Regions from separate parts of the Autumnicola psychrophila genome, predicted to be linked through region 2. Evidence: riboswitches for the same ligand, from Rfam matches in the RefSeq annotation. Region 2 holds a riboswitch; the other holds the start of a gene.
What was found. A riboswitch is a leader RNA that binds a small molecule or an ion and turns the genes downstream of it on or off. The one in region 2 is predicted to bind thiamine pyrophosphate.
Positions count from the first base shown of each region.

Region 1 (15,224 bases), on a different contig from region 2:
GCCTAAAAACGGAGGTGGTGAAGGTACTGTTCCGGACGCTCATGATCCCGATAAGAAGCACGCACCTTTTATGCTAACATCAGATATTGCTTTAAAAGAAGACCCGGCCTACGGTAAAATTTCCAAGCACTTTCACGAAAATCCGGATGAATTTGCTGAAGCTTTTTCCAAAGCATGGTATAAGCTAACACATCGTGATATGGGGCCAAAATCCAGATACCTTGGACCTGAAGTACCCTCAGAAGATATGTTGTGGCAGGATCCAATTCCAAAAGTGGACCATAAACTAATAGATAAGAGTGACGTTAAAAAACTAAAGAAAAAGATTCTTGAATCAGGATTGTCTGTTTCAGAACTTGTCACGACCGCATGGGCATCTGCTTCAACTTACCGTAGCTCCGATAAAAGGGGTGGTGCCAACGGTGCACGAATCCGTTTAGAGCCGCAAAGGCACTGGGAAGCAAATAATCCTGCTCAATTACAGAAAGTAATAAACAAACTTGAAGAGATTCAGCAAGATTTTAACAATTCTCAGTCAGGTAATAAAAAAGTTTCCCTTGCAGATCTTATTGTGCTTGGAGGCTGTGTAGCAATAAAGAAAGCAGCTAAGGATGCAGGATTTGATATAGGAGTTCCTTTTGCGCCGGGACGTATGGATGCTTCGGAAGAGCAAACAGATGCTGAATTATTTGATCCTCTGGAGCCAATCGGGGATGGATTCAGAAATTATATGAAAAAGAGAAATAGTCTTTCTGCTTCAGCTGAAGAATTATTGGTAGACAGAGCGCAGCTGTTGTCGCTTACTGCACCAGAAATGACTGTTTTAGTTGGCGGTATGCGTGCATTAAATGCTAATTTTGATGGTTCAAAACACGGAGTGTTTACAGAACGCCCCGGGCAGCTTACCAACGATTTTTTCGTTAACCTGCTGGATATGAATACGACCTGGAAAGCAACATCAGATGCTCAGGACATTTTTGAAGGCCGGGACCGCGCTACAGGCGAAGTAAAATGGACCGGAACCAGGGTTGACCTTATTTTTGGCTCAAATTCTGAACTACGTGCACTTTCTGAAGTTTACGCTTACGACGATGCACAGGAGAAGTTCATTCAGGAATTTGTAAAAGCCTGGGATAAAGTGATGAACCTGGATCGCTTTGATCTTCGTGATTAGAAGTATATCTGAAGCTATATAGGATTTTTATAAAAAGGTGGTTTTACAAAAAGCCACCTTTTTTACTTTAGTAAAGTCAAATTTTTAGCATAAAAGCTATACTTCCTAATGGGAAAAGAAACGGCAGTACGAAAACTGGCATTTTAGGAGGTACACCAAAAATGGCAAATATCGTGCATCAGTATACTTCCCTCCTGCTGTCACCTTTTCAAACCTAAACTTGTACCGAAGTGATACCTAAAAATTGATCAGATCTAAAAATAAAAGAAAACAGTAATCAGGAGAACCTGTATTATAAAAATTCCGTTACATTTTGGCACAATTGCTGCTCAATAATTGACAAATCAACTTAGCAAAAGCAAAATTGGCATTTTATTGCTCTCGTTATTCTGAAATATACCTATGAAAATCAATAACTTAAATATTTTTATCGCTCTTTTTGTAATACTACTCACCTCCTGTTCTAAAGATGATGAAGTATTAGAGGAAGGTTTAACAGATATTGATCCTAAAGCTGAAGGGATAACCGAACCTGGTGAAATCGAGGTCGAGGAGTTCGTTTGGAAGGGCTTAAATGACATTTACTTATATAAAGAAGATATTTCTGAATTAAGTGATGATTATTTTTCTTCAAATATTGAAAAATCTGAATATCTCGAAACTTTTGGTTCTCCCGAAGAATTGTTTGGAGAATTAAAATCTTCCAGGGACAGGTTCAGTTTTATTACCTCTGATTATAATGAACTGGAAGACAGTTTTAACGGAATTACCAGCAGTACTGCCGGAATGAATTTTGGACTGGGACGTATAAGTGGATCAAACAATATCTTTGGTTTTCTACAATACGTCGTCCCCGGAACTTCTGCTGCAGACGCCGGCCTCACCCGTGGGATCGTATTCACTGAAATAAATGGAGAGAGAATGACGCTGGATAATTTTCAGGATTTGATGGACGTTGATTCCTTTGATATTAAAACTGCCAAAATTGAGAACGGATCCATTATACCAACTGGAGAAACCGTTACTCTTAGTAACTCCTCCTACACTTCCAATCCTGTACAGGTTGTAAAAACTCTGGATGTTGAAGGAAAAAAGGTGGGATACCTTATGTACAACAGCTTTATTGGAGATTTTGACGACGAACTTAATGATGCCTTTGCACAATTTAAAGGTTCAGGAATTACAGATCTCGTACTGGATCTTCGCTACAACGGGGGAGGTTCTGTAGAATCTGCAATAGATCTTGCCAGTATGATTACCGGCCAGTTCGAAGGAGAAATTTTTATGAAAGAGCAATGGAATAAGGACTATCAGGAACATTTTGAAAGAAACAATGCTGAAGGTCTTATAAATCGTTTTGACGGAAAAATTAGAACCGGGGAAGCCCTAAACAGCCTCAACCTTAACCGGGTGTACGTACTTACCACTAACAGTACTGCTTCAGCCAGCGAGCTGGTGATTAATGGGCTGAAGCCTTATATAAATGTGGTGCAAATTGGAGAGAGTACCACGGGAAAATTTCAGGCGTCGGTGACCCTTTATGATAGCCCGAATTTTCAAAAAGAAGGCGCCAGTGAAAATCATACCTATGCTTTGCAGCCATTAGTATTTAAGTCGGCTAATGCCGCAGGATATTCAGATTATGAAAATGGTTTAGTTCCGGAAATAGAATATACTGAAGAGGTTGATAATCTCGGTACTTTGGGAGATCCGTCTGAACCTATGCTTGAGGCAGCGTTAAATCACCTTCTTGGAAAAGCTCAGGTTGCCCATAAACAACAAAACGATAATATCGAAAAAGTAGGTGAAAGCGGGATGTTTAAAGCCGGATATCAAAAAATGTATCTGGACGCCGTGCCGGAAGTTCTACTGAAAAGAGCTGAAGAGAAAAATCAGTAATTACCGGTAAAAAAATTCCCCCGGCTGTAAGAACCAGGGAAAAGCTGTTTTACAATTGTGCGGGGCTTTCATTTTTTGTACTCAGATTTTTATGCTACTCATTAAAACTGTAATTTAAAAACAGGTCCGGAAGGACAAAAATTGCCAATTAAACACTAACAGCAATGTTTTATACTAATTTTGGATGGGGTGCTGGATTTGCAATAATTATGGGATTAGTCCTGCTTTTTGTAATTATCTATACCATCATAAAAGTTCGAAAGCAGGCTCATAAAGCCGAAGCTTCAGAAAAAAGGAAGAAAGAACGTTCTGCAAAAAATTTAGATTAGAATCCTCTGGTAGTCAAATTGCCGATCACTTTTCGGCACTTACGTTATTCCCGGTTGTTCTAAAAGCTTCTGCCATGCCCTTCTCTAAATTAAAAAAACTTTTATTCGGAAAGAAATCCTGCAATATAGAAATAGCTTTTATACTCCGCATTCCTGAAGCACAATAAACAAGTAAATTATCTTCTGAAGTTAATTCGCTGTATCTTTTTTGCAACTCCGGAAGAGGAATGTGCAAACCCCCAATATGAGATATGGCGCGTTCTTCAGGATTTCTTACATCGAGCAATACATAAGCTTCCGGAGCTTTTAAATATTCCTGAAAAGAAAGAGATTTGACAGCTGTAGTTTCGCAGGAAAAGTTAATTTCTTCCAGGTTACTGATTTTAACGTCAGGATTTTTTGAGAACGACAGGATCTGAAACTGCATTTCAAGAGCATCAAAAAGGAGTAACTTCCCTGATAATACATTTCCAATCCCTAAGATCATTTTTAGCACTTCATTCGCCTGCAGGTTTCCGATGATTCCGGGTAAAATTCCCAGCACGCCGACTTCGCTGCAGGAGGGCATTTCTTCAGCAGCACCGGACTCCGGAAAAAGGCATCTGTAAGTAGGGCCATCGTGATAATTAAAAACCGAAACCTGTCCGTCAAACTTAAAAATAGAGCCAAATATCAAAGGCCTGCCTGCAAGTACGGCGGCATCATTCGCCAGGTATTTGGTGGTAAAATTATCACTTCCTTCTACAATAATATCGTAGCCGGAAAATAAATCGAGTGCATTTTTTGCCGATAATCTTTTCTTATAAGTTACTATTTCTATTGAAGAATTCATCTCCTGAAGCCGGTTTTTGGCAACGATAACTTTTGGCTCTCCTACATTTTTTTCTGAGAAAAGAATCTGCCTCTGTAGATTCGAAACATCTACAACATCATCATCTATAATTCCGATTTTCCCGACTCCGGCGGCAGTAAGATATTGCAAAGCCGGACAGCCAAGTCCGCCGGCGCCTATCACCAAAACCTTTGCCTGCTTTAGTTTTAGTTGTCCTGCTTCGCCAATCTCTTCCAGAAGTATGTGCCGCAGGTAACGCTGCTTTTCTTTTTCTGTCACCATGTTACCAGCTTTTCTCCCAGTCTTTCCAGATAGGTTCTATCCCGGTTTCCTGAAGCATTTTTGCGATAATCTCTGTACTTCTTTCATCGGAAATCTCAAATTGCTCCAAAGATTGTGGATCTACGACATAGCCGCCGGGATTTGTTTTTGATTCCGCACTCATCGAGGTAATTCCCAGGTGAACGATATTATTTCTGAAAATCACATTTTCGCGGGTAGAAATAGACAATTCCACCTCTTCATCCAGTAATCTGTATGCACAAATAACCTGAAGCAAATCTGGATCTGTCATTTCCACTTTAGGTTCTAGCCCGCCGCTAAAAGGCCGCAATCGCGGAAAAGAAATGGAATATCTTGTTTTCCAGTAGGTCTTTTGCAGGTATTTAAGATGTAAAGCAGTGAAAAAGCTATCCGCTCTCCAGTCTTCAAGCCCGAACAGCGCACCAATTCCAATCTTATGGATTCCTGCTCTTCCCAGCCGGTCTGCGGTTTCCAGCCGATAATCAAAATTCGATTTCTTCCCTTTTGGGTGATGGATTTTATATGTTTCGCGGTGATACGTTTCCTGGTAAACGAGTGTGGCATAAAGTCCGTTTTCAATCAATTTTTCATACTCATCCTGATCCAGTGGCTGAATTTCAATGGAAATATTGGAGAAATAAGGTCTCAATAGTTTAACCGCATTACACATATAATCTACGCCCACGGTTTTATTGGCCTCACCTGTTACCAGTAGAATATGATCGTATCCTTTTGACTTTAAAAATTCGGCTTCCTTTATTATTTCAGCATCGCTTAAGGTTTTCCTCGGAATTTTATTCGTCATACTAAACCCGCAATAGGTACAAATATTCTGGCATTCATTGCTGAGGTACATGGGAGCGTACATTTGCATTGTATTACCAAAACGCTTTTTAGTAATCGTCTTGCTCTGTTGCGCCATTTCTTCCAGGAAAGGACGTGCGGCAGGAGATATGAGGGCTTTGAAGTCTTCAAGGTTTCTATTGCTGGTCTGCAGCGCGGCACGTACATCGGCTTCAGTCTTGGAAAAAATGCTTTGCAGCACCTCATCCCAGGAATAGTTGCTTAAAGTATCTTTGAAACTAATCATAAAGGAATTGTGTTAAGGGACTACTAGCTTCGGCTTGTTGTCTTTGTGGTGCAAGTTTCGCATTGTAGGCCATTCTTCCGGCCTGTACAGCGAGTTTAAAGGCTTTTGCTATTTCCACCGGATTAGGGGAAACGGCAATTGCCGTATTTACCAGCACGGCATCGGCGCCTATTTCCATCGCCTGGGCAGCGTGGGATGGGCTTCCGATTCCCGCATCTACGATAACCGGCACATTGCTCTGTTCAATAATGATCTCCAGGAAATCCTGTGTTTTTAAGCCTTTATTGCTACCAATTGGTGCTCCCAACGGCATCACGCACTGCGCTCCCACCTCTTCAAGTCTTTTGCACAAAACCGGATCGGCATGGATGTATGGCATTACCACAAAACCCAGCTTTACCAGTTCTTCACAGGCTTTTAAAGTCTCTACAGGGTCTGGAAGTAAATATTTTGGATCTGGATGAATTTCCACTTTCACCCAGTTTGTTTCCAGGGCTTCCCTTGCCATTTGAGCAGCAAATACAGCTTCTTTGGCATTCCGAACACCCGAGGTGTTAGGGAGAAGGTTAATGTTGGGATCATTTAAGGCGGCGATCATTTGATTGTCATCATTCCCCGGTTCTACTCTTTTTAATGCCACGGTAACAAGTTCACTTTCTGAAGCCAAAACCGCCTGCTGCATAACTTCTGAAGAACTGAATTTTCCTGTTCCCGTAAACAAGCGGGAAGAAAAAGTTTTGTCTGCTATTTTTAATGGATCTGTTTTGCTCATAATTGTTTTTCTGAAAATTGATAGTGTATTTCTCGAAAGATCATTTCAGGCTGCGGATGGGTGGTGAGCCATCCGGAAATAGCCACGCCGTGTACTCCGCTTTCTGCCAAAGCGGGAAGATCTTCCGGAGTGATCCCGCCAATGGCAATTACGGGTATAAATTTTCCGTTAGCACGAAGACTGCTTAGCAGCTTCCGGTAACCTTGTGCTCCCAAAATTGGGCTGAGTTTTGCCTTGGTTGTAGTAAAGCGGAAGGGACCAAGGCCAATATAATCTACCTCTTTTTCGCAAAGACCTTCGCAGTCTTCCAGTGTGTTTGCTGTTCCGCCAATAATTTTTTTTGGTCCTAATAGCTTTCTTGTTTCCAGCGGACAACTGTCCTCCTTTCCCAGATGAACACCGTCGGCATTAACTGATTTTGCCACTTCAGGAAAGTCGTTAATTATCAATTTAACCTGAAATTCATTGCAGATTTTCTTTGCTGCTTTTGCTGTTTCCTGGACCGTCTCAAAAGGTTCGTTTTTAAGGCGCAACTGAACCCAATCTACTCCTGCGGCACATACATTCTGTATGTTCTCCAGGTGTTCTTCAGGAGTTTCTCCCTGTGATATATAATGTAAGTGTGAAATCATGTGTTGTGGTATCCTAATAATGATTGATTTGATGCTAATAATTTTTCGACGTAATCTTTTGCTTTTCGTGCAGCTTTTGGTAGGGAATTGCCCAGCGCTAAATGTGCTGCAAGAGCTGAGGATAAAACGCATCCGCTGCCGTGCTTTTCCGAACAATCGGTTCTGCCGGGGTTAAAGCTGATACACGTTCCATCTATGGTAAACAATTCATCCAGGCCGATATTTGCCATTCTGTGGCCTCCTTTTAAATATAGGTTTGTTTTACTGCTTATTTTCCTAATCGTCTCTTCCATAGTTAATTCGGAATAAAAAATCTGCATTTCATCATAGTTCGGAGTGACAAGGAATATTTTGTCCAGAATTGAGTCGAGATCCTGCTGAAATTCCTGAGGATCCTGAAATGAAAATCCGCTACTGGATTTTAAAACCGGATCCCAAATAATCCTGATGCTACTGTTCTTCTCAAACAGTCTGTCAATCAGATTATTTAAAACCTGAAGGTTCTCTATAATTCCGATTTTCACCACCTCTACCGGAAAGCTTTCCAGTAAAAGTTCCAGTTGCTGAAGGATAATGGCTTCAGCAGTCCAGTGGCAGGATTCGAATTTTTCATCATTCTGAATGGTATTCGCAGTGTTCACCGCCAGTCCGTAGCCCCCCAAATTTTCAAAGGTTTTAATATCAGCCAGTAAACCTGCCCCACCTGAAGGATCAAATCCCGCAATGCTTAAAACAAAAGCTCTGTTATTGGTAGACATTTTTGTATTCATTATAGATTTCAGTAAATGCCTGATTCTTGTTTTCCGCGAGCCATACAGCTCCCAGTACTGCTACTCCGGCATATCCCATTTCTTTTGCCTTCGAAATTTTATCTGCTTCAACTCCGCCCAAAGCGATCACTTTAAATGGCAAATTTCCCACATTAAAAGCCTTCCCGCTATATCCTTTTTTTGATACAGAAGTAAAAACCGGACTTAAAAAAACATAATCAAATAATGAAGCTTCAGATTTCAAATTTTCCGCCTCATGAAAAGAGGAACTCACCGTAAAACCCTTCATTTGAAATTGCTCAACATATTCCGGTAAATACTCTTTTTTGCTTCGGAAGCTTTCCTTTAGATGAATTCCTTTTACCGGAAAAACTTCAGCTAAATGAAGATGCTGATGCAGCACCATTTTTTGAAGTTGTTTTTCTTCAAAATCTGACAACCATAGCTTCAGTTCTTCTTCGGTCATTTTTGGTTTACGAACATGTAAAAGGGGCAGCCCATTCTTAAAAAAATGAATGAGCTGTTCTCTTTCAGCAGCCATATTTTCTTCCGAAGTGAAAAGAATCAGCATCTCATTTCGGATTACAGGTAAACTTCGCTTCCTTTTGCTTTAAATTCTTCCGATTTTTTCTTCATCCCTTCCTCGATCGCCTCGTGCGTGTCCATTCCGTTTTCTTCAGCAAAATTCCGTACGTCCTGGGTAATTTTCATAGAACAGAAATTGGGTCCGCACATCGAACAGAAGTGGGCTACTTTGGCATTTTCAGAAGGTAAAGTCTCATCGTGGTAAGACCTCGCAGTATCGGGATCAAGCGCCAGGTTAAATTGATCTTCCCACCGGAATTCGAATCGGGCTTTACTCAGAGCATCATCCCTGTGTTGTGCGCCGGGATGACCTTTCGCTAAATCTGCAGCGTGGGCAGCGATCTTATAGGTGATCACGCCTTCTTTTACGTCGTCCCTGTTTGGTAATCCCAAATGCTCTTTTGGCGTCACATAACATAACATTGCGCAACCAAACCAACCAATCATTGCCGCGCCAATCCCACTGGTGATGTGGTCGTAACCGGGAGCGATATCTGTGGTCAACGGTCCAAGCGTGTAAAAAGGCGCTTCTCCACAAACCTCTAGTTGCTTATCCATATTTTCCTTGATCATGTGCATTGGGATGTGCCCGGGACCTTCGATGATACACTGTACGTCGTGCTTCCAGGCGATTTTGGTAAGCTCGCCTAAAGTTTCGAGTTCTGCGAACTGGGCGTAGTCATTGGCATCTGCAATACTTCCGGGACGCAGACCATCTCCAAGGGAGAAAGAAACATCATAAGCTTTCATGATCTCGCAGATTTCCTCAAAGTGCGTGTACAGGAAGCTTTCTTTGTGATGCGCCAGACACCATTTTGCCATAATCGAACCTCCACGGGAAACCAGTCCTGTTACCCTTTTCGCGGTGTGCGGAACATACGCTAACCGTACTCCGGCGTGAATGGTGAAATAATCCACTCCCTGCTCTGCCTGCTCTATAAGCGTATCGCGGAAAATTTCCCAGGTAAGATCTTCGGCTTTTCCGTTTACTTTTTCCAGCGCCTGGTAAATAGGCACGGTCCCTATGGGTACCGGAGAATTTCTAAGGATCCATTCCCGGGTTTCGTGAATATTTTTTCCGGTGGAAAGGTCCATGATCGTATCTGCTCCCCAACGGCACGCCCAGACAGCTTTTTCCACTTCTTCTTCAATTGAAGAGGTTACTGCGGAATTCCCAATATTGGCATTGATCTTCACCAGGAAGTTTCGGCCAATGATCATAGGCTCATTTTCGGGATGGTTAATGTTGGAAGGAATAATGGCTCTTCCGCGGGCGACCTCATCCCTTACAAATTCCGGAGTAATTACTTTGGGAATACTGGCTCCAAAGCCGTTTCCGGGATGTTGTTCAGAGATTTGTTTGATCTCTTCCAGTTTCTGATTTTCACGAATTGCAATGTATTCCATTTCTGGTGTGATAATGCCTTTCCGGGCGTAGTGCATTTGGGTTACATTCTGCCCCGGCTTTGCCTTAAGCGGCTTCCGGTTTCTTTTAAACCGCAGTTCATCCAGTTTCTCATTTTCCTCCCTTTCGCGCCCGTAAGCTGAAGAAAGCCCGGAGAGTTGCTCTACATCTTCGCGGGCGGCAATCCAGCTGTTACGGATAGGCTGTAAACCCTTGCGCACATCTATTTCTACCGATGGATCTGTGTACGGTCCGCTGGTATCGTAGACCAAAACAGGGTCGTTCTTCTCTACTTTTCCGTTGAATTTATCGACCGTGTCATCGAGGGATATTTTTCGCATCGGGACTTTAATATCCGGATGAATTTTTCCGCTAACATAAATCTTTTCGGAGTTGGGAAAAGGTGCGCGGCTAATGGTTTGCTGCTTTGGAGTCTGGTCCTGTTTCATAATTACTTCTCTTTTGTGTTGGTTAATCTGCTTCTGGAAATTCTTCAGAAGTAAAATTTCAACCGCCCTGTGTAGCTCTGATAATGAGTACATTTTCACCTTCGGCTAATTCACGTTTGGTCCAGTCGCTTTTAGAAATAATCTGATTGTTGACAGCCACAGCAATTCCTTTTTCAGAAATAGCAAGTTGCGTCAGGAGATCCTGAAGACTGGAAGATGAATTAAAGGTATGGGCGGTGTTGTTTACGTTTACAGTTATCATTTTGTTGATATTTAATAGCTGTAAACTGCAGGGGAAATCCCTAAAGAAAAAGTAAATACAAGCCGAAATTCCTCCAAAACGGAATTATGGCATAAAAATATGTAAATAACACTTTTCCCTTCGCGGGTATTAACCGGATCAGGTTCAAAGGGTTTTATCTCAGCCAATTGCTACCAATCAGCACCCCTAAAGTTTACGTTTTCAAATGTAACGGAATTTTTTATTGGTAAGCAAATGTCTTTCAATTTCTTTTTTTAAAATCTGTATAAAAAATACTTTTTAAAAGAAGAAAAATAGTTGGGCTGGCAGGAAAAAAGCGCCCGGAAGAGCAGAAAATCTATGCATAAACCAGACTTCTACTCTGCCAAAAGCAGGTTATCAAAACGCAACAAATTCTCTGTTCCTTTTTTCCGTAGGTAGCTGCTTATAATCTGGTGGGTATGAAATGTGGATTCCTGAAGTTTAAGAAAGGGCTCGTAATCTTCAAAATTCTGAATTTGAACGTCTGCGTCCACAAATCCGTAGCCGTGATAGCGGCCTTCTTTAACAAGAACAAAAGCCTGCTCATCTTTATGTCTCCCCTCTTCCTTAATTACATATGTTTCCTTTTCATTTTTAAGAGAAGTAATGGCAGTTTCAACTTTTGCATTATAGTCTTCAACAAATTCAGATCCATCACAAACGCCCTCACAATTCTTTATACGGTAGTGAGAACATTGGCTTACATTGGATTGAAGCGTGCAATATTTGGGACATAGATTAAAAGTCTCACAAAGCTTTTCCAGCATTTCCTGGGCCAGGGCACGATTATAAAAAGTGGCTGCAGAATCCTGAATTTGCTTCGTTCTTCCTATCGCAAGCTGAATAATTCCCCGCTGATTTCTATAATTAATGATTTGGTAAGTATATGTGGGACGCTTTTGTGCACGGTTAAACTTCGGATATTTTTTCCTGATATAATCAGATTCCAGAAGCAGCGCCAGCAGTTCGTTTCCGGTAGTTTCAAAATCTATATAAGAGGTTTCCTGCCCAAGCTGATATTCTTTTGTTTTCTTGTCATAAAAATGTGACCAAACCCGTTTTTTAATATTTTTTGCTTTTCCGGCGTAGATAATCGCATGATTTTTATCCTTAAACAGGTAAATACCAGGAGTCTCCGGCAGCTCATCAATTTGCTCTGCAGAAATGTGCGGAGGTAAAGTGGCGTGCTTGGAATGCGGATGTAAAAAAGAAGACAACACCTCTCCGCCTTCATCCAGATCAAGTAACCTTTGAAACAAAATCACAGTGGCGTCAGTATCCCCTTCAGCTCTGTGCCTGTTAGTAAGCGGAATATTAATCGAACTGCACAATTTGCCCAGGCTGTAGGAAAAAAGTCCGGGGATGAGTTTTCGGGATAAGCGCACGGTACATAGTTTCTTTCTGGAATAGTTTCTGCCGAGCGCCTTAAATTCATTCCGAAGAACATTATAATCAAAATTCACATTATGAGCCACAAAAACAGCATCGCGCGTAAATTCTTCAATTTCATCTGCTACTTCATGGAACTTTGGCGCATCCTCCAGCAGTTCGTTATCAATACCCGTGAGCGAAGTAATATAATTTGGAATAAGCTTTTCAGGATTAATAAGTGTGGTGTATTTATCCAAAATTTCTGCGCCCTGCAACAACACAATACAAATTTCGGTTAACCGGTTATCGCTTATACCACCGCCAGTGGTCTCTACATCTATTACAGCAAATTTTTTATCTTTCATCAAAACAAATATACAAAATTTAGGAATATTTCCTACACTTGGAATATTTCCAATATTTTTAAAAAAAATAGTACTACTGAAATGCCAAATTTGAAGGTAAACCCGAAAAACATAAGCTGAAATTTGCCAATTATCGACTTCTTTCTGAAATCGGTTCGAAAACTTCAGGAAAACTGAAGTATTTTTATTTATAAATCTTTCAGAAAGTAGGATTTGTTGATTTTATGGACTTCTTTGACCATTTCTAAAGAAAATGTGGCTCACAGAAGCCAGAAAAGGTCGATAATTGCCATTTTAAGGCTTCAACTTTAAGAATTTTAGGGAAGAAAAAACCTGTTATTCTTCAGTTTAAAAGACTGGGTCCAAATTTGTCAATTATCGACCTGCAGTTTCAGCAATAATAACTAAAAAATCAGAAAAAACTGAAGTTTCTCTTGTAATGCATTGCTGAATAAGGACATTACTAAAAATAAACAATTGCGGGAGCAGCTTTAATTCAGAAGTGATTAAAAGCATATTTTTCAGAAAACATTTTTAACTTTACATAAAAAGCAAAATGCAATTACACCTTTACCAGATAGACGCTTTTACAGACGAACTTTTCTCCGGAAATCCCGCCTGTGTTGTACCTTTATCTGAATGGCTGGCTGATGATTTACTGCTGAAAATAGCAAAGGAAAATGCAGTTGCAGAAACCGCTTTTTTTGTAGACAATGGTTTAAGAATTCAATTGCGATGGTTTACTCCTGAAGCTGAAATTGATCTTTGCGGCCACGCCACCCTTGCCACCGCACATGCGCTTAAGGAAATTCGTGGCTATTCCAGAAAAACCATACTTTTTGAAACAAAAAGCGGAGAACTTGAAGTGGAAACAGCAAATTCTGAATATACATTGAATTTCCCTTCCCGTAAACCTTCCACTACTCCCTTACCTTCGCTGTTGCAGGAATCGATAAACATACAGCCACAGGAGGTGTTGAAAGCGAGAGATTTTGTTCTGGTTTACAATTCTGAAGAAGATATTAAAAACCTGGAAATTGACAGGTTAAAATTTGATAAACTAGAACTCGGCTCAGGCGGAGTTATTTTTACTGCACCGGGCAAAAATTGCGATTTTGTATCCAGGTTCTTTACACCGGGTGCTTCGGTTTTTGAAGATCCAGTTACAGGATCTGCTCATTGTTCCTTAATTCCCTACTGGAGTGAAAAACTTGATAAAATAGAAATGAATGCTCACCAAATTTCTGAACGGGGAGGTAAACTCTTCTGCAAATACAATGGAGATCGTGTGGCCATTAGCGGAAATGCACGAACTTATTCCATTGGGAAATTATATACTAAATGATGATTTTACAATAGCTGGGCATAATATCTTCTTCAAACACCTCTATCCTATTCATACTCCCCGGGTTTACCATTTTCACTCCACGAAAAATTCGATATGATATTTAATACAGCAAGCTTTCTTGAAGTAAGGCATTGTTCAGGAGAAACAACATCAATAAATTTAGCTTCATCCAGTTAATTTAAAAAAAACTATAAAAATTTAATTATTGTAACTATTTAATTATTAACTTGTTATATAGCAATAATTTACTGTCCACCCCACTTCAGTAACATAATCTTTTTAGTTATGAAGTTTAATTTTAAGAAAACCCTGGGTTATGGATTTGTCACAATCGCTCTGGTTCTTACCGGGTTGTTTGCTTACATGGCTTATTTTCTTCCTAACGTGGATGCCGCTCCTTACGTAGAAATTGATAAAACTCCGGAACGTGTCCAGCGTGGAAAGTATTTAGCAAATAACGTGGCAGTATGTATGGACTGTCATTCTTCAAGAGACTGGAGCCGCTTCTCAGCTCCCCTTGCAGCTGGCACTTTAGGAAAGGGAGGTGAATATTTTGGCCCTGAAATGGGCTTTCCAGGAAAATTTTATTCAAGAAACTTAACTCCTACTAACCTCGGAGATTGGACAGATGGTGAGATCTTTAGGGCCATTACTACGGGAGTGGACAGGCACGGCAAAGCATTATTTCCCGTAATGCCGTACCGGAATTATGCAAAATTGGACAAAGAGGATGTTTATGACATCATTGCCTATTTGCGTTCCCTCCCTCCTATAGAAAATGAAATACCAAATTCCAAAGCAGATTTCCCTATGAGCCTGTTGATCAATACCATCCCTAAAAACCCGCAATCTTCACAACGACCTAATTCTTTCAACAAGATTGCATATGGTGAATATCTGGTAAATGCTGCAAGTTGTATTGAATGTCACACCCAGGTCAAGAATGGGGAACTTATATCTGAGTTGGCTTTTTCAGGAGGACGTGAGTTTAGTATGCCAAATGGAATTTTACGTTCTGCAAATATTACCCCGGACAAAAAGACCGGAATTGGAAATTGGGACGAAAATTTTTTTGTAAAACGTTTCAAGGCCTACTCCCATTCCGATAAGCTCCCAAAGGTAGGCAAAGATGAATTTAATACGCTTATGCCCTGGTCGATGTACGCTGGGATGGAGACTAAAGATTTAGAAGCCATGTATGCATTTCTTCGCACGTTAGATCCTATAGAAAGCCAAATCGTTTTATTTTCAGAAAGAAAAGCAGTTACAGGGGAATTTGTAAAATAGAATTCAGGATTCTTATTTGTACAAAGAATTTCTGAATATGTTTTTATTTTCATTTTTGGATTGAAAAGACATTAAGACTTATCTTAGTCGGCATGTTTTCTAGTCCCAATTTTCTGTACAAAAAAGTTTTTCTGGTGTGTTTAATCACCAGCCTGATTTTGATCATACCTTTTGAAGGAAAATCACAAATTTTTCCCGGTACCCAAACTGAAAATCAGGAAGCTGTCACGGCAGAATGGCCCACAGACCCTTTAGGCAGGCGAACTCCGCGGGGAACTGTGAGCGGATTTATAAACGCAGTTTCTGAAAGGGATTATTCCCTGGCCAGCG
Region 1 covers NZ_JAVRHN010000004.1:67,932-83,155, forward strand. The annotation lists gene katG (catalase/peroxidase HPI) at 1-1,174, shown strand, start outside; gene RM541_RS06160 (GFO_1087 family putative carboxy terminal peptidase) at 1,577-3,073, shown strand; gene RM541_RS06165 (hypothetical protein) at 3,238-3,402, shown strand; gene RM541_RS06170 (HesA/MoeB/ThiF family protein) at 3,428-4,516, opposite strand; gene thiH (2-iminoacetate synthase ThiH) at 4,518-5,627, opposite strand; gene RM541_RS06180 (thiazole synthase) at 5,620-6,399, opposite strand; gene thiE (thiamine phosphate synthase) at 6,396-7,031, opposite strand; gene RM541_RS06190 (hydroxymethylpyrimidine/phosphomethylpyrimidine kinase) at 7,028-7,801, opposite strand; gene RM541_RS06195 (thiamine phosphate synthase) at 7,776-8,372, opposite strand; gene thiC (phosphomethylpyrimidine synthase ThiC) at 8,384-10,240, opposite strand; gene thiS (sulfur carrier protein ThiS) at 10,299-10,502, opposite strand; TPP riboswitch at 10,601-10,700, opposite strand; gene RM541_RS06210 (exonuclease domain-containing protein) at 10,859-12,259, opposite strand; gene RM541_RS06215 (PhzF family phenazine biosynthesis protein) at 12,816-13,604, shown strand; gene RM541_RS06220 (c-type cytochrome) at 13,893-14,894, shown strand; gene RM541_RS06225 (mechanosensitive ion channel family protein) at 15,053-15,224, shown strand, end outside.
Region 1: it holds a riboswitch for thiamine pyrophosphate, as region 2 does, so the genes downstream of both, thiS (sulfur carrier protein ThiS) here and RM541_RS13655 (class I SAM-dependent methyltransferase) in region 2, are expected to answer to the same signal.

Region 2 (15,224 bases):
CTGCACAGGTTAAATAAAAAACTATTGGAAAATCGACGTTATAAAAGGACATAACGGTAAGTCCCACGAGTATAATTGTGGTTATAGTTAGTAAGATAATAGCTGTAATTTTCATTTTTTTTCTTTTTAAATTACAATATTTAGATGGCGAAAGCTCTTTAAGGTTTAGCTAAAATGAACGTCGGATTCTTTTTAGTAAAAAAAAAGTGGAGGATGAAAATTGCCATTTTGGACATAGTGCCTGAAATGTCAATTTTCGGCAAAGAATGGTCAGTTTGGCTCTTCTTCAATTAAGTTATACTATGGAAAAGGATATAATAACAATTTGTTTCGGAGAGATTTTGTGGAATGTGTTTCCTGATGAGGAACGGATTAACGCCGCACCGCTTAATGTCGCTTCATGTATGGGCACTCCGGAATTTAAACCGGAATGATTAGCAGATTAGTATCATAAAAACCTCAAATAGGCAAAATAATTACTGATGCTGGTTAGATTCATTTGGAACATCAGTAAAAAACTTAAAATATTCCGGGGCTAATTGGATTTCGTATTTTCTTCCGAGGTAATCAGAAATAAGATTATCATCAATATGAAGACGGGAACCGCTCCAATTTAAATTCACTTTTTGTACCGGCAAGACAGTCACAATTTTTTCCAGGTCTTCTTTCCGGGCTTCATTTTTCAGAAGTTTGATGATATAAGTTTCCAGTTCTTCCCTCTTTTCTTTTGGAATTAGGACCAGGTCAAAATGATCGTCTGCGGGATGAGCGTTGGGAGCCAGGGCAAAATTCGGCCCAATGAGTTTAATATTCATCACTTCCACGAGCAGAAATTTGCCCTTTATTTCGAAACCGCTGGTTTTTATCTTTCCCTTTTTGGGTTTGTATTTTTTTACAATTTCAAGCAGTACTTCTAAGGTTTGCTTCAGTTTTTTCTCCGGATCATCAGGTGAGTCTTTCTTTTTCATTTCTGAAATTAACTTTGGGAAAATTCCGAAGCCAAAACTTTCCAGGAAAAAATCCTTTTTTTCTGTACTTTTTATTTTTCCGTAGCTAAACCTCGTGGTTCTCCCGTCGAGATTTATCTCATGTTGCTCTTTATCCTGTGCAATATTGAGCTCCTTAGAAATATTATTTGCTGTCCCCAATGGCATTATATGAATGGGTATCTGGCTTGGGGAATGTTTCTTCTCAATCAGGGTTTTTGCCAGTTTTTTTACTGTACCATCACCGCCCGCCAGTAAAATAGCATCGGCATCTTCAGTCTTCAGCTGTTTGTTCCAAAAAATATTGTCGGTAGAAATATATTCTGCACGGTAACCTGATCGCTCTACGAGTTGTATCAATTCTTCTTTGCTGTGATTGCCGCTGCCAGCAGTGGGGTTATGTACTATATGGATTGTCTTCATACGCCGGTGTTTAGAACTAAAGTTAACTACAAATTCTTTGTGTGTAAGCAGATTAACGATAACTTATGATTTATGCAAAATATTGATATTGAGCCTTAAGAATATTTGTTATTCTACTGTTATAAGAAATATAAATTTTGCCGGTTTTTGGAAGAGAAGACGCGAAGGAAGCAGAGTTTTTGTAATTTATGTGGGTAGAGTTCAACCAAAAAATCAAAACATATGAAAATACTTGTAACGAACGACGACGGAATTTATAGTCCCGGTCTTTCCTGCCTGGCCCGTGCAGCAGCTAAATATGGAGAAGTAATAGTTATGGCTCCAGATGTGGAACAGTCTTCTATGGGGCAGGCGATTACTTCTGGAAAACCTATTACCTACAAGAAATCACCTATTCACTTTGAAGGAATAGAAGCTTATCGTGTAAGCGGCACACCTGCCGATTGTGTGGCACTTGGCACCCACTTATTTGACAATATCGACCTGGTACTTTCCGGTGTTAACATAGGCGCAAATTTGGGAAATTCTGCATGGCATTCAGGTACGTTATCTGCGGCAAGGCAAGCAGTTCTGTTTGGTATCAGGGGAATAGCATTAAGTGTTTCAGTAGGAGAGGAGGAAACAGATTTTGAAGCACTGGAGCCTTTCGTTTCTGATGCGCTTAAAGAAGTTGTTTACGAAAAGGAACGTGAACTGTTAAACATTAATTTTCCACGATCTCCTGAAGGAGAAATTATTTGGACAAATCAGTCGGTTCGGCAATATGATGGTAAAGTGGTTGCAAACAAAGATCCCATGGGAAGACAGCATTACTGGTTTACTGTAGTACAAATCGAAAATGTTGAAGAAGGTACAGATCGATGGGCGGTAAGGCATGGTAAGACCAGTATCACTCCCATGATACTTGATCTTACAGATCATAATCATTTAAATGAAAGAAAGCAGAATAAGTAATCACATTTTTCTGAAGATAAATTTATTCAGTCTTGTAACGTTCGTGATAACAAATGCTTCGGGAGAAAAACTGAAGTTTTTGCGTGACCTTACAGGTCGAAAATTGCCATTTTAAGGGTCTCATCATTTTTTTAAGTTTAGAACCATTAATATCTATCCCGGATTTTGGTTGTGAAACAGCGGCTATACCGCAACTGCAAAAAATCTGTTGTAATCTGTATATAGCTCAAAATTTCCGATGCAAATCTGAATATATGTAGCTATAAACGATTGCTGTGGAAGATAATTTCTATATTTGTGTTTGTGAGAATAGCAGCATTAATATTATCTTTTTATTTTCTGGGCCTTAACTTTTTAAGTTGTGCAGATGAAGCTGAGCTTTCTTCTTCAGATGCTGAATTTTCTACTGAAAAACTTGCAGAAAGTGAAAATCCGAAGGAACCTTCAGAAGATTTGTGCCCTCCTTTTTGTCATTGTCATTGCTGCCATGTTCATGTTGTGAACTTACAATCCACAGAATTCGTAATTGTCGACTTCCAAATATCCACTCTTATTTCTACTAAATTGGAAGCTTCGGAAAAAGATTTTTCGAGTTCCCTTCTTCAGCCACCCCGTGTTTAATTCAGTTGTAGGATACGTATGTCCTGTCGCGAATGATCTTCTTTGATTATTCATTTTGAATTTACTGAATTAAATAATTACCAGATGTTAGACAAAATAATTGATTTTTCAATCAATAATAAATTTATAATTGGTCTGCTTACGCTTGTCCTTATTGGCACAGGAATATGGAGCATGACCAGCGTACCCATAGATGCGCAGCCGGATATTACCAATAACCAGGTACAGGTAATTTCCCAGGCTCCAAATTTGGGTACCGAAGATATTGAACAGTTCGTCACCTATCCCGTGGAAGTTGCCATGAGTAATCTTCCCGGAGTTCTAGAAATAAGATCTGTGTCCAGATTTGGTCTTTCTGTAGTGACCATTGTTTTTGAAGACGATATGGACACATACTTGCCAAGACAATTAGTAGGTGAGAAACTCCGTGCGGTTGAGGAAGAGATCCCTGAAGGTTTTGGATCTACTTTTATGGGGCCTATTTCTACAGGTTTAGGTGAAATTTATCAATACACACTAGAGGTAGACGAGCAGTACAAAGAAGAATATAGCCTTACGGAACTCCGCACGATTCAGGACTGGATCGTACGGCGGCAAATGGCGATGGTTCCCGGAGTGGTCGAAGTGAACGGAGTTGGCGGTCGTATTAAACAATACGAGGTAGCTGTTGATCCCGAGGAACTAAGGGCGATCGGACTGAGCATTTCAGATATTTTCACTGCACTTGAAAATAACAATCAAAACACCGGAGGCGCCTATATAGAACGTAACCACCAGGCAAATTTCATTCGTGGAGAAGGATTGGCGAGAAGCGTGGCAGACATAGAAAACATCGTGGTAAAAAACTCCGGAGGAGTGCCTGTAACAATTAAGGACCTAGCAACAGTGCAAACCGGAAGTGCTGTGAGTTATGGTGCTCTTACAAAAAATGGACAGGGGGAAGCAGTAGGCGGAATGATAATGATGCTTAAAGGAGCTAATTCTGACGAAGTTATTGAAAATGTAAAAACCAGGATAGACCAAATACAGAAATCCCTGCCTGTTGGCGTGTCAATAAAGCCTTTTCTTGACAGGAGTGAGCTAATTGCGGAAACCACAGGAACCATTACAGAAAACCTCATGATTGGTGGTCTTATTGTAATTTTTGTACTGGTTTTATTCCTGGGGAACTGGAGAGGCGGCTTGATCGTAGCATCTACAATTCCGTTATCCCTGTTGTTTGCTTTTATTCTAATGAATGTTTTTGATGTTTGGGCAAATTTAATGAGCCTGGGCGCTATTGATTTTGGGATAATTGTAGACGGTGCCGTTATTATTGTAGAAAGTACGGTGTTTTTGATCTATCAAAGGATTAGGAATAAAGAGAAGCTATCTCAGGAGGAAAAGGATGAAATTGCTTCGGGTTCTGCAAAGAAGATGATGAATTCAGCATTTTTCGGTCAGTTGATCATACTTATTGTTTTCCTGCCAATCCTGGCGCTGGAAGGAATAGAAGGAAAAATGTTCAAGCCTATGGCACTTACATTTATTTTTGCGATGCTGGGAGCAATGATTCTTTGCCTTACGTATGTTCCCATGATTTCGGCGTTGTTCCTTAAAGCTCCTAAGACAGAAAGAAAATCCTGGGGCGACAAATTTGTTCTTTGGCTGGAAAATAAATATGAACCTCTTCTCAAAAAATCTTTAAGCAGAGCAAAGGTTGTTTTAGGTGCTGGAATAGCTCTTTTTGCGCTTGCTGTATTTCTCTTTATAAGAATGGGAGGAGAATTTGTGCCACAGCTGGATGAGGGTGATATTGCTTTTCATATCATAATGAAACCCGGTAGCTCTTTAACTGAAGGAACAGAAACAGCGACTAAGATAGAAAACCTTCTGCTAAGTGAATATCCTGAAATTGAGCAGATTGTTAGTAGATTCGGAGTTTCTGATGTTCCGACAGATCCTATGCCCATGGATATGGCGGATTGTTTTATAATTCTTAAGCCCCGCTCAGAATGGGTTTCCGCTGAAACAAAAGACGAGCTGATAAATAAAATAAAGGAAACTTTAAATATTATTCCCGGAGTAAGCTATGAATTTACCCAGCCTGTAGAGATGCGATTTAATGAATTACTTACGGGCGTTCGGGAAGATGTTGCTATAAAATTATATGGTGAAGATCTTGAAATTCTTGCAGATAAAGCTGAAGAAATGGGAGGTATTATTTCTACAATAAGTGGAGTTGCAGATATGAAGGTAGAAGCAACTGCAGGACTTCCTCAAATCACTGTAAACTATAACAGAAATAAAGTTGCACAATATGGCTTACAAATAGATAACCTGAACTCTCTCGTGCAGTCCGCTTTCGCCGGAGGAAAAGCCGGGGTTATTTTTGAAGGAGAGCGAAGATTCGACCTGGTGGTAAGATTGGATGAAGCGCACAGGACAAATATCGATAACCTTCGAAACCTGTATGTCGCATTACCTTCAGGAAATCAAATTCCGCTTAGGGAGATAGCAGATGTAAACTATCAGCCTGGGCCAATGCAAATAAGCAGGGACAACACAAACAGAAGAATTAATGTGGGGGTAAACATCAGGAATCGTGATGTGAAATCTGTAGTAGAGGATATTCAGACAAAGCTAGATTCTGAATTTGATCTGCCAGCGGGGTATTATATCCGCTACGGTGGTGCTTTTGAGAACCTGGAGCGGGCAAGTAGCCGACTACAGGCGGTAGTGCCAATTGCACTGTTGCTGATCTTCATTTTAATTTATTTCGCTTTAAAATCTTTTAAACAGACTACCATGATTTATGTCGCTATTCCGTTGGCGGCTATCGGCGGGGTTTATGCACTGTGGTTGCGGGATATGCCTTTTAGCATTTCTGCCGGAGTTGGGTTTATTGTCTTATTTGGAGTAGCTGTACTTAACGGACTTGTATTAATCAGCGGACTCAATGAATTAAAAGAAGAAGGAGTCACCAACCTAACAGAGCGTATAAGTCGTGGTACCCGCAGAAGAATCCTGCCAATCCTGCTCACCGCGCTTACAGATGTTCTGGGATTTTTACCAATGGCCATATCTTCATCGGCAGGAGCCGAAGTGCAACGGCCGTTGGCAACGGTGGTAATTGGCGGATTAATTACTTCTACTTTTCTAACACTGTTTATTCTGCCGATCCTTTATAAAATGGTAGAAGAACGTTCGACCGGAAGAAACTTTGTTGGGAAACCCATGATTGCCATTATAGTTTTGGCTGTTGTATGTCTTGTTCCTGAAATTATGAACGCGCAGGAAAGGGAAAATTTTTCCGTCGTAACAATGGCTGAAGCAGAAGAGCTTGCGATTAATAATTTTCCGTTATTAAAGAACAGGAAACTGGAGATTGAACAGCAGGAAGTTTTAAGAAAGTCGGCCTGGGATTTTGGGACTACACAGGTATTTACTGGTGGAGAAGAAATTACGAACGACCGTGGAGTTTATACCACGGTGGGCATCCAGCAACAGGGGATTGACGTTTTAGGCATTGCACCAAAACTTCGTTTGCAAAAGGAGCGGATCGCCCTGGCAGAAAAAGCCTTTACCTTATCTGAGTTACAGGTATCACTGGAGGTGAAATCTGCCTGGATAAATACGTTTGTGGCAAGAAAGAAGTACGCACTATTTTCAGAACTTGATTCTATTTATCGACGCTTTGAAAATGCTGTGTCTGTTCGTTATAAGGTAGAGGCCATTTCCCGTTTGGAAATGCTTACTGCAAAAAGTGAAGTTAGTGAAATCGTCATTCAAAAACAGCAGGCATATAGCGACTATGCTATCGCCCTCGAAAGGTTGAATCTGTGGTTGGGACAGGATCAGTTTTATACAGTTCCGGAGGAAATGGATTCTGAGTTTGTTTCTGAAGAAGAGCTCATATCAGAAAACCTTCAGGAGCATCCAAGATTGGAAATTTCCCGGAAAAATTTAGAGGTTGCAGAAGCAGCCCATGGAGCCGCCAGAGCAGTTTTACTTCCGAAGTTAAACCTTCAATATGGATTTCAGGAAATAAACGGTAATAGTGGATTTTACAGTTATCAGGCGGGACTATCTATTCCGTTTCTTTCGGGAGAAACTTATGGAAATGCACAGTCTGCGAAAATTGAAACGGAAATAGCAGCGCGCGCCGTAGCATTTGAAAAACAACAACTACAAGCAGATTTCACACAGGCACTTAAAAATTATCAAACCTGGCAGGCTTCCTGGCTTTATTACAGGGATGAAGCTTTACCATTAACTAGCGAGCAGCAGGAAGGTGCCCTGCTCGCCTTTAATGAAGGATCAATATCTTATTTGGCATTTATCGATATTCTCGAACAGGTTGTACAGGTGGAATTAAACGCTTTGGATTCCCTTCAGCAATACATGAGAGCATCTGCAACCCTTCAATTTTACTTAAACGATTAATAGTTATTAATATGAAAATAAAATCAATAAATAGTACCTTAATTTTGGCTCTTTTTGCTTTTACGATTTGCTTTTCGTGCAAAGATTCCGCAGATAAAAGTGAAGAAGTACATACTGAAGAACATTCTGAAGAAGAAGAGGGAGGTCATGCCGAAATGGAGGAGGCAATGCTTTCGCAAGCTCAGTTTGCAGCACTGGAGATGGATATTGACACGTTACAAAACCGCAATATGGCCGGTTTTGTGGAAGCTAACGGCCAGCTGGAAGTACCCCCGCAAAACGAAGCTTCGGTTACTACAGTAATTGGCGCGAACGTGGTCGACATCAGGATTATTGAAGGGGAAGAGGTGCAAAAAGGCCAAATTCTGGCTTACATTTCCCATCCCGATATCATAAAGATGCAAACAGATTTTCTGAATGCTTCAAATGAACTGAAATTTCAGGAAAAGGAGTTTGAAAGGCAACAGAAATTATACGAAGCCGGAGTAGGTTCAGGAGAAACTTTTCAACGAGCAGAAGCCCAATTTCAGAATGCAAAAGGCAGAGTACAGGGATTACAATCTCAGTTGAGACTGTTGAATTTAAATTCTGCTAATTTAGGAGAGGGAAACATTAATCAGCGAATTCCCGTTTTAAGTCCAATTTCAGGTACGGTGCAGGAAATTAACGTGAAAACCGGTCAATTTGTGGAAGCTCAAAAAGCGATGTTTGAAATCGTAAATACCAAAGATGTCCATGCAGATCTTATGGTTTTCGAACGGGATATTGCTAAAGTAAAAGTGGGTCAAAAAGTTGTGCTTACTCTGGAATCGCTAGAGGGAATGGAGCTTGATGCTGAAATTATCTCCATTAGCCAGTCCTTTGATCGGGAAAGAAAAGCTGTTCACGTACACGCTGAAATTAACAACAGACCTGAGAGTCTAATTCCGGGGATGTACGTTCGTGGAAGGATTTTAACAGAGGAATCATCAACTATTGCACTCCCTGAAGATGCTATTGGTAGGGATGGTGATAAGTTATATGCTTTTAAGGCAGAAAGAGAAGGTGAGGCGTGGAGCTTTCAACCTGTGCAAGTTACTTCCAGTTCTAGTAGTGGAGGCTGGGTTGCCGTGAATTTCCTCTCTCCTGTGGTGCCAGGTACAAAATTCGCATTTAACAATGCTTATTATTTAATGGCTGAAATGCAAAAAGGAGAAGGTGGCCACAGCCACTAAAGAACTTATAATAATCCTGCATTATGAAAGATAAGGAAAGGCAAAAGAACTTAAAAAAAGGAAGAAATATCCAGACCTTTAATATTATCTATGATAGTACCGAGGTTGTTGTTTCTTTAATCGCTGGCTTTTCTTCAGGAAGTTCTGCACTAATAGGTTGGGGATTGGACAGTGTTGTGGAAGTTATTTCCGGCAGTACGCTTTGGTGGCGTCTCAATGGAGAACTTAAGGACATAAGTGAGGAAAAGGTAAAGAAGAGAGAAAGATTAACTCTTTTTGTTATAGCTTCTTCCTTTCTGATAATTAGTATGTTTATAACATACGATTCTGTTACAAAATTAATTAATAGAGAAACCCCGGAGTGGACCACTCTGGGGCTGATTATCCTGCTGGTTTCCCTGGTTATAAACCCTCTCCTGATTTACTATAAGTATAAATACGGAAAGAAACTGAACAGCCAGGAGTTAATTGCAGATTCTAAAGATACTTTTGTTTGCCTGTACCAAACCATAGCAGTGCTGGGTGGATTATTGGCAGTGCACTTTCTTAACTGGTGGTGGGCCGATCCTGTCGCTGCACTTTTAATCGTGCCGTATGCTCTTAAAGAAGGCTGGGAAGCCTATAGTAATGGTAAAAAGGTTAAAACAGAATAAATTTAAAATTCCTTAAGTCTGGTGCCTAATTTGCCAATTATCGATCTGAAGTTTTAATTATTTTGAAGCTTACTCAATTTCCTTCACTTCATTATCAGGCAGGAGTCGGAAGTTCTCTATTTTCTTTCCTTTAAGGTGAGACTGATATTTTTCCAGAACCGGTTGTTCAAGCTTGAATTCCCTGTATTCATCAGGATTCATTATAGGAATTCCCTTTACCATGGGATAAATTCTGTTGCAGTTTTTGCACGTGAGGAAACCTTCAAGAATGTTTTCTTCAACATCTTTAGTGATTACTGTAAGTTTTAAATCCTTTTTGTCGAAAGGACAGCATAATTTATTAATCGTTGCTATTCTCATTTTTTATTCGCTTTAATTCTGATAAATATTCTCTGGTTGCCTGTTTCGGATTTTCGGAACTCATGATTCCCGAAACCACTGCAACACCTTCAAATTCTATACTCTCTAATTCTTTAATATTTTGATGCTGAATTCCTCCCGCAAGAAAAATGGGCATCGAGGTAATCTCTCTTGCTTTTCTGATGGTGTCAAACGAAACTAGTTCACAACTATTACTGGTTTGAGACGGAAAAATGGAACAAAATGAAACATAATCGAGCTTTTTCTCATCAGCCCAGGAAATTACTGAGAGATCATTGGTACAGGTTATTCCAAACATACAATCTGAACTTAAATCATTCTTTATGTATTCAAAATCTTCCGGAATAGCATCAAAATGTACTCCATCTGCATATGTAGATTGCATCAGGTGCCAATTGTTGTTCAAAAAAACCGGTACATTTCTGGAATGACACATATCACATATTCTGTTTACCAGTTTCACCCTGTCTCCAGAAGAAGAAAAGTTATCCCAGATTTGGACAATGGCTATTTCTTCTTCCAGTATCGTCTTCAATTTTGCAAATAATTCTTCGTTGTTCATGGAAGGATCCAGAACAAGATAAAGTCCACCTCGTAATTTGGCAATTTTCGTCATTTCCAGCCTGCATTAAATGCTTCAAAAAATGCTTTCCAGTATGGATCTTCAGAGGGGTAGGGGAGATCATAATTAACTCCATCCTCCATCAGCTTGATTCCTTCTTTTATATCCGTAATTTCCCCCGCAACTGTGCAGTCAATATCTTCCTTTTTTAGCCTTGCTATGACATTTTGTTCGCTTCCTTTTTTACAGGTGATAATCATGGAGCCTGCACCAATACTATAACGGGGATCAATGTGAAACAAGTCACAGATTTGTTTCTGTACGTCGCCTATAGGTAGCAATTCATTATAAATTTGAGCTCCATTACCAGATGCTTTGGCAAGTTCATAAATAGCTCCTAAAACACCTCCCTCGGTCACGTCATGCATTGCGGTGACATCCGTATGTTTTTTTTCTGTTCCGGCAGCCGTTAAAGCATCTTTAAGTGATGACGTTTGATAAAAATTTCTGCAGGCTTCTTCATGTACCTCTTTGCCAAGTTTATTTTTTATAATTTCCGGAAAACTCATTCCCAGAATGGAAGTAGAGGAGAGGGCACATTGTTTTGTCACCAGGATGACATCCTTCAGTTTTGCATTACTGGAAACCAGAATATCTTGTTTGGGAGCTATTGTAGAAAAAGTACCTCCTCCTGATATTGTGGAATTTTGACCCTCGACAAAACCAGTATGTCCGCCGGTAATGGCAACGCCTATATCCTTACAAAACCTGTGAATATACTCCCAGTAAATTTTAAAATCTTCTCTGGAAAAACTTGCAGGTAAATTCAGCACCATCTGGCCATACATTGGTGCAAATCCCGTTGTTGCCATGTCATTCGCCATTAAGTGTACAGATAACCAGGCAGATTCTTCCAGACCAAGTGAAGGGATTAACGAAAGCGGATCGCTGGTTGATGCCAAAGCGAGACCGTTTGGGAGATCCACAACTGATACATCTACACCAAATGCTGATCCAACGCTTACTTCTTTTCTTGAGCTTCCACAATTATTGAAAATAATCTTTTCAAAGGTTTCGTTCTGAATTTTTCCCAGTTCCTTACTCATTAGTCTACATCTTTAAATTGTACATAGAGGCCAAAGAAGTCTCCATAAGGAATTCCCCATTGTTGTACAGGAAACCATTTGGGCAGGCCGGTACAAGACCATTCTATAGTATATTCGCGGCCTTTTAATGCTTCATGAATTATTGCAGTTAACTTTGCCGGAGTATAAAAAGTTGCGGTAAGATAAAAAGGATTTTTACCGAAAATCTCCTGAATCCTTCTCCGGACGACCTTAGGAGAATTTCTATTCATCATTCCCATGGCTATACCGTATTTTCCGACTCTTGCCGCTTCCCGGATTACTTTTACGGGATCTTTATAATATTCGAAGGTGGTTATAAAAGCCAGCGAGTCAAAAGTATTATCCTTAAAAGGCATGTGATGAGAATCGGCCATAACCAGGTCTCCGTCAAATAAATTCACTGCCTGAGAAAGCATTAGCGGAGAAATATCCCCTCCGGTGGCCTCAATTCCTATTTCTTTCCACCATCTTGTAAAGCGGGTAGTTCCGCATCCAAATTCAAGTAAGGTTTCTACACGCGTATCTTTGGAAACAAGCTGTTCCATTACTTTCTTTTGCCAGACTTCAGCACGCTTATATCTTCCTTCATACCATTGCTCATAAGTATCGGTATGTTCACGGTTAAAAAACCATTCGGGTCTTTCCTGCCAATTCTGATGTGTTTTGGGAAGCAGTTGGAAGTTACTTTTCTCTATCTCCATTTTAATTTATTTAAATAAAAACTCCATTCTATGACTGGATAACCAGATAGAATGGAGTTTAAAATGGAAATATTTTAAAGCTGCATCCCTACGTTGGCATTATCCATATCAGGTAGCGGGTGTTATCTCAGCCTTTACAGGCACCCCGTGCAATAATTCCAAAGTTAATATTTATCTTTTGGAAATTCTTTTTTATTCCGGAGAGTTTTTTAAAAATGTGTTGACATTCCCTTTCCTTAATTTGAAGTTTTAAATGACCTTCAAGAAGTAATTTTGTGCCAGTGAAATAATTTTCCTATTTTCTTAATAGAGAATTTTTATAAGAAGCTATTTTGTAACTTAAAGATTATAATTTAAAGAATCATGTTATGTCTACAAGAAGAGATTTTATATATAAAACAATGCTTACTTCGGCTGCGACTGTGGCTGCACCTTCTACAGTTCTTGCTGCCAGATCGGGAATTACTTCCCCGTTAATAGATAAAAACAAATTGCGCGAAAAATTTAAACCAAAAATTAACTTCGGAATGGGTGGAGTAGGAGCCGGTAATGGTTTTCACGTTAATTCTGATGAAGAAATACGAAATACCATGGAAGCTGCATGGAATAACGGGGTAAGGCATTTTGATACCTCTCCCTGGTATGGCCTGGGAATTAGCGAAAGAAGAATGGGGAGCTTTCTCTTCAATAAACCCAGAGAAGAGTACATTTTGTCGAGTAAAATTGGACGAATCCTAAAACCTGCTCCAGGCTTTGATAAAAATCCCGGAATATGGAAAGGAAAGATGAATTTTGATTACGAGTACGACTATTCAGCTGAAGGAACACGGAAGTCGGTCGAGGATAGCCTGCACCGCATGGGAGTTTCATCGCTGGATATTGTCTATATTCATGACTTGTCTCCCGATAATGGCGACATGAAAGAAGATTGGGTAAAATACTTTGAAGTAGCCCGAAAAGGAGCGATGCCAGAACTTACTAAAATGAGGGAAGAAGGTCTTATTAAAGGTTGGGGTTTTGGTGTAAACACTATAGAACCTATTTTGAAAGCTATAGAGGTGAGCGATCCAGACATATTCCTCTCAGCGACCCAATATTCACTTATGAAGCATAAAGATGCTTTGAATAAGTTATTTCCGGTGTGTGAAAAAGAAGATATATCGCTAGTAATAGGTGCACCTTTAAATGCAGGTTTCCTTGCCGGCAAAGATCGCTACAACTATGGTAAAGGAATACCGGATGGTTTTCTAGAGAAGAGGGAGAAAATGACAACTATCGCACAAAATCATGGTGTGGATTTACGAAGTGCAGCTTTACAATTTTCTGCAGCACCTAAGGTTGTTGCTTCTGTAATTCCCGGGGCAAGTAAACCTTATCAATCCTCTGCCAACGCAAAATCGATGAGTGAGACTATTCCGGCAGACTTCTGGAAAGAATTAAAATCTGAAAACTTAATCGCCCAAAATGCACCGGAGCCAAAGACCGTATAGGCTTGATGTAAAAAAAAGGTGTAGACCAATAATTGTCAATTATCCGCATCTGTATGTTAGCAGACATCATAATTTATGTAACCTATGAGATTTTATTTTTAAACTCCAGGTCAAAATTTGCCAATTATCGAAGTTCGTCTAAAAACCGGATGATTTCATTGTTGAAAGAATATGTCTCTCTCTTTAAAAGAAGTCTGGAATTAAAATTTATCTTCATTTAAAGGATTTTTTATAAATGGCATTCCTTACTTTCTTCAGGATTTAGATGAAAATGAGATGTCTACAATAGCGCTAAAATAGAAACCTCTTCACTCATAATTTAAATGTAATGAGTGAAGAGGTTTCTTCTTTCCTCATAACAAAAGCATCCGTTATTACTTTAAGCCATTGCCGATAACTGGCAAATTTTGATGCTGACATTCTACTTGAGTTTATTTTCTTCAGTAAATTATAAAAGATTAAAGGTGGCCTTTGATCTGCCATAGATAAACTGAACAATATCATATTTCTTCATTTACCGAACGTAAAAATTAAAACCGATTTTATCTGAGATTGGGAGGTCTTCAAAAATGGCAATTATCGATACTCATTGTACCGAGGAACTATTTTTAAGTTAAAATTGTTTTGTTTCGTAAAATTACCATAAGAAGAAGAGGAAAAACTGACTAAAGTCATCTGCGGGAATATTTTAATTGTAGTCATTTCGAATTTAACGAGATGTGATTTTCAGCAAATTTTTTAAGAATTATAAAAGAGGAGGATCCTTCAGTTTGTTGCTTCAGTTCCTCCTGATAATAAACTTTTTCTTTTCATTCTTTTTCCTCTACAGATATTGGAATCATTCTAGAAATATCTCTCTTTTTTGCGCCAATAAATCCCTTGTTAGCTGATAATTATCATACTTCCATCTTCTTTAACTCAGTACTTTTAATAGAAATTATTAGAGGAACGATTAGCGGTAAAAAATTACAATAAATATCTATTTATAATTCTTAATTCTATTGTCATGGAAACCAAAAAAAATCCAAAAGTAGATCTTGACAGGGGAAGCGTAATTTTCTTTCAAATAGGGTTAATACTGATATTATCATCCACTTACTTTGCTATGGAATGGAAGTCCTATGAAAAGGAAGGTTTTGATAATATAAGGATAGAAGTTACACAAGAACTTCAGGAGGATATTCCTATAACCCAGATGAGCTCACCACCGCCACCACCACCTCCTCCGCCACCGGCAATTCCTGAAGTCATTACCATAATAGAGGATGAGCTGGATATAGAGGAGGATTTAATAACATCGACAGAAAGCAGCCAGGAAGACAAATTATTAAAAGTTGTTCAGGTCGTCGAAATTGATGAAGGCGAGGTAGAAGAGGTTGTTGAACAGGTACCTTTTGTACTGGTTGAACAGGTGCCCACTTATCCCGGATGTGAAGATGAAAAAGATAATGAGGCAAAGAAAATATGTTTAACAAAAAAAATAGATGATTTTATTCAACACAATTTTAATTCCTCTATTGGTGCAGAATTAGGCTTAAGTGGGATAAACAGAATTATTGTGATCTTCAAAATTGATGAGGTTGGTGATATTGTGGACATAAGATCAAGAGGGCCCCATAGGAGACTGGAAGATGAAGCCGAACGGGTAATTAAGTTACTGCCAAAAATGACTCCCGGCAGGCAACGG
Region 2 covers NZ_JAVRHN010000010.1:117,950-133,173, reverse strand. The annotation lists gene RM541_RS13710 (hypothetical protein) at 1-115, opposite strand, end outside; gene RM541_RS13705 (hypothetical protein) at 303-434, shown strand; gene RM541_RS13700 (diacylglycerol/lipid kinase family protein) at 477-1,409, opposite strand; gene surE (5'/3'-nucleotidase SurE) at 1,632-2,363, shown strand; gene RM541_RS13690 (DUF6660 family protein) at 2,667-2,984, shown strand; gene RM541_RS13685 (CusA/CzcA family heavy metal efflux RND transporter) at 3,069-7,409, shown strand; gene RM541_RS13680 (efflux RND transporter periplasmic adaptor subunit) at 7,421-8,623, shown strand; gene RM541_RS13675 (cation diffusion facilitator family transporter) at 8,647-9,276, shown strand; gene RM541_RS13670 (Trm112 family protein) at 9,346-9,636, opposite strand; gene RM541_RS13665 (thiamine phosphate synthase) at 9,617-10,273, opposite strand; gene RM541_RS13660 (AIR synthase family protein) at 10,270-11,325, opposite strand; gene RM541_RS13655 (class I SAM-dependent methyltransferase) at 11,325-12,047, opposite strand; TPP riboswitch at 12,116-12,205, opposite strand; gene RM541_RS13650 (aldo/keto reductase) at 12,416-13,537, shown strand; gene RM541_RS13645 (energy transducer TonB) at 14,544-15,224, shown strand, end outside.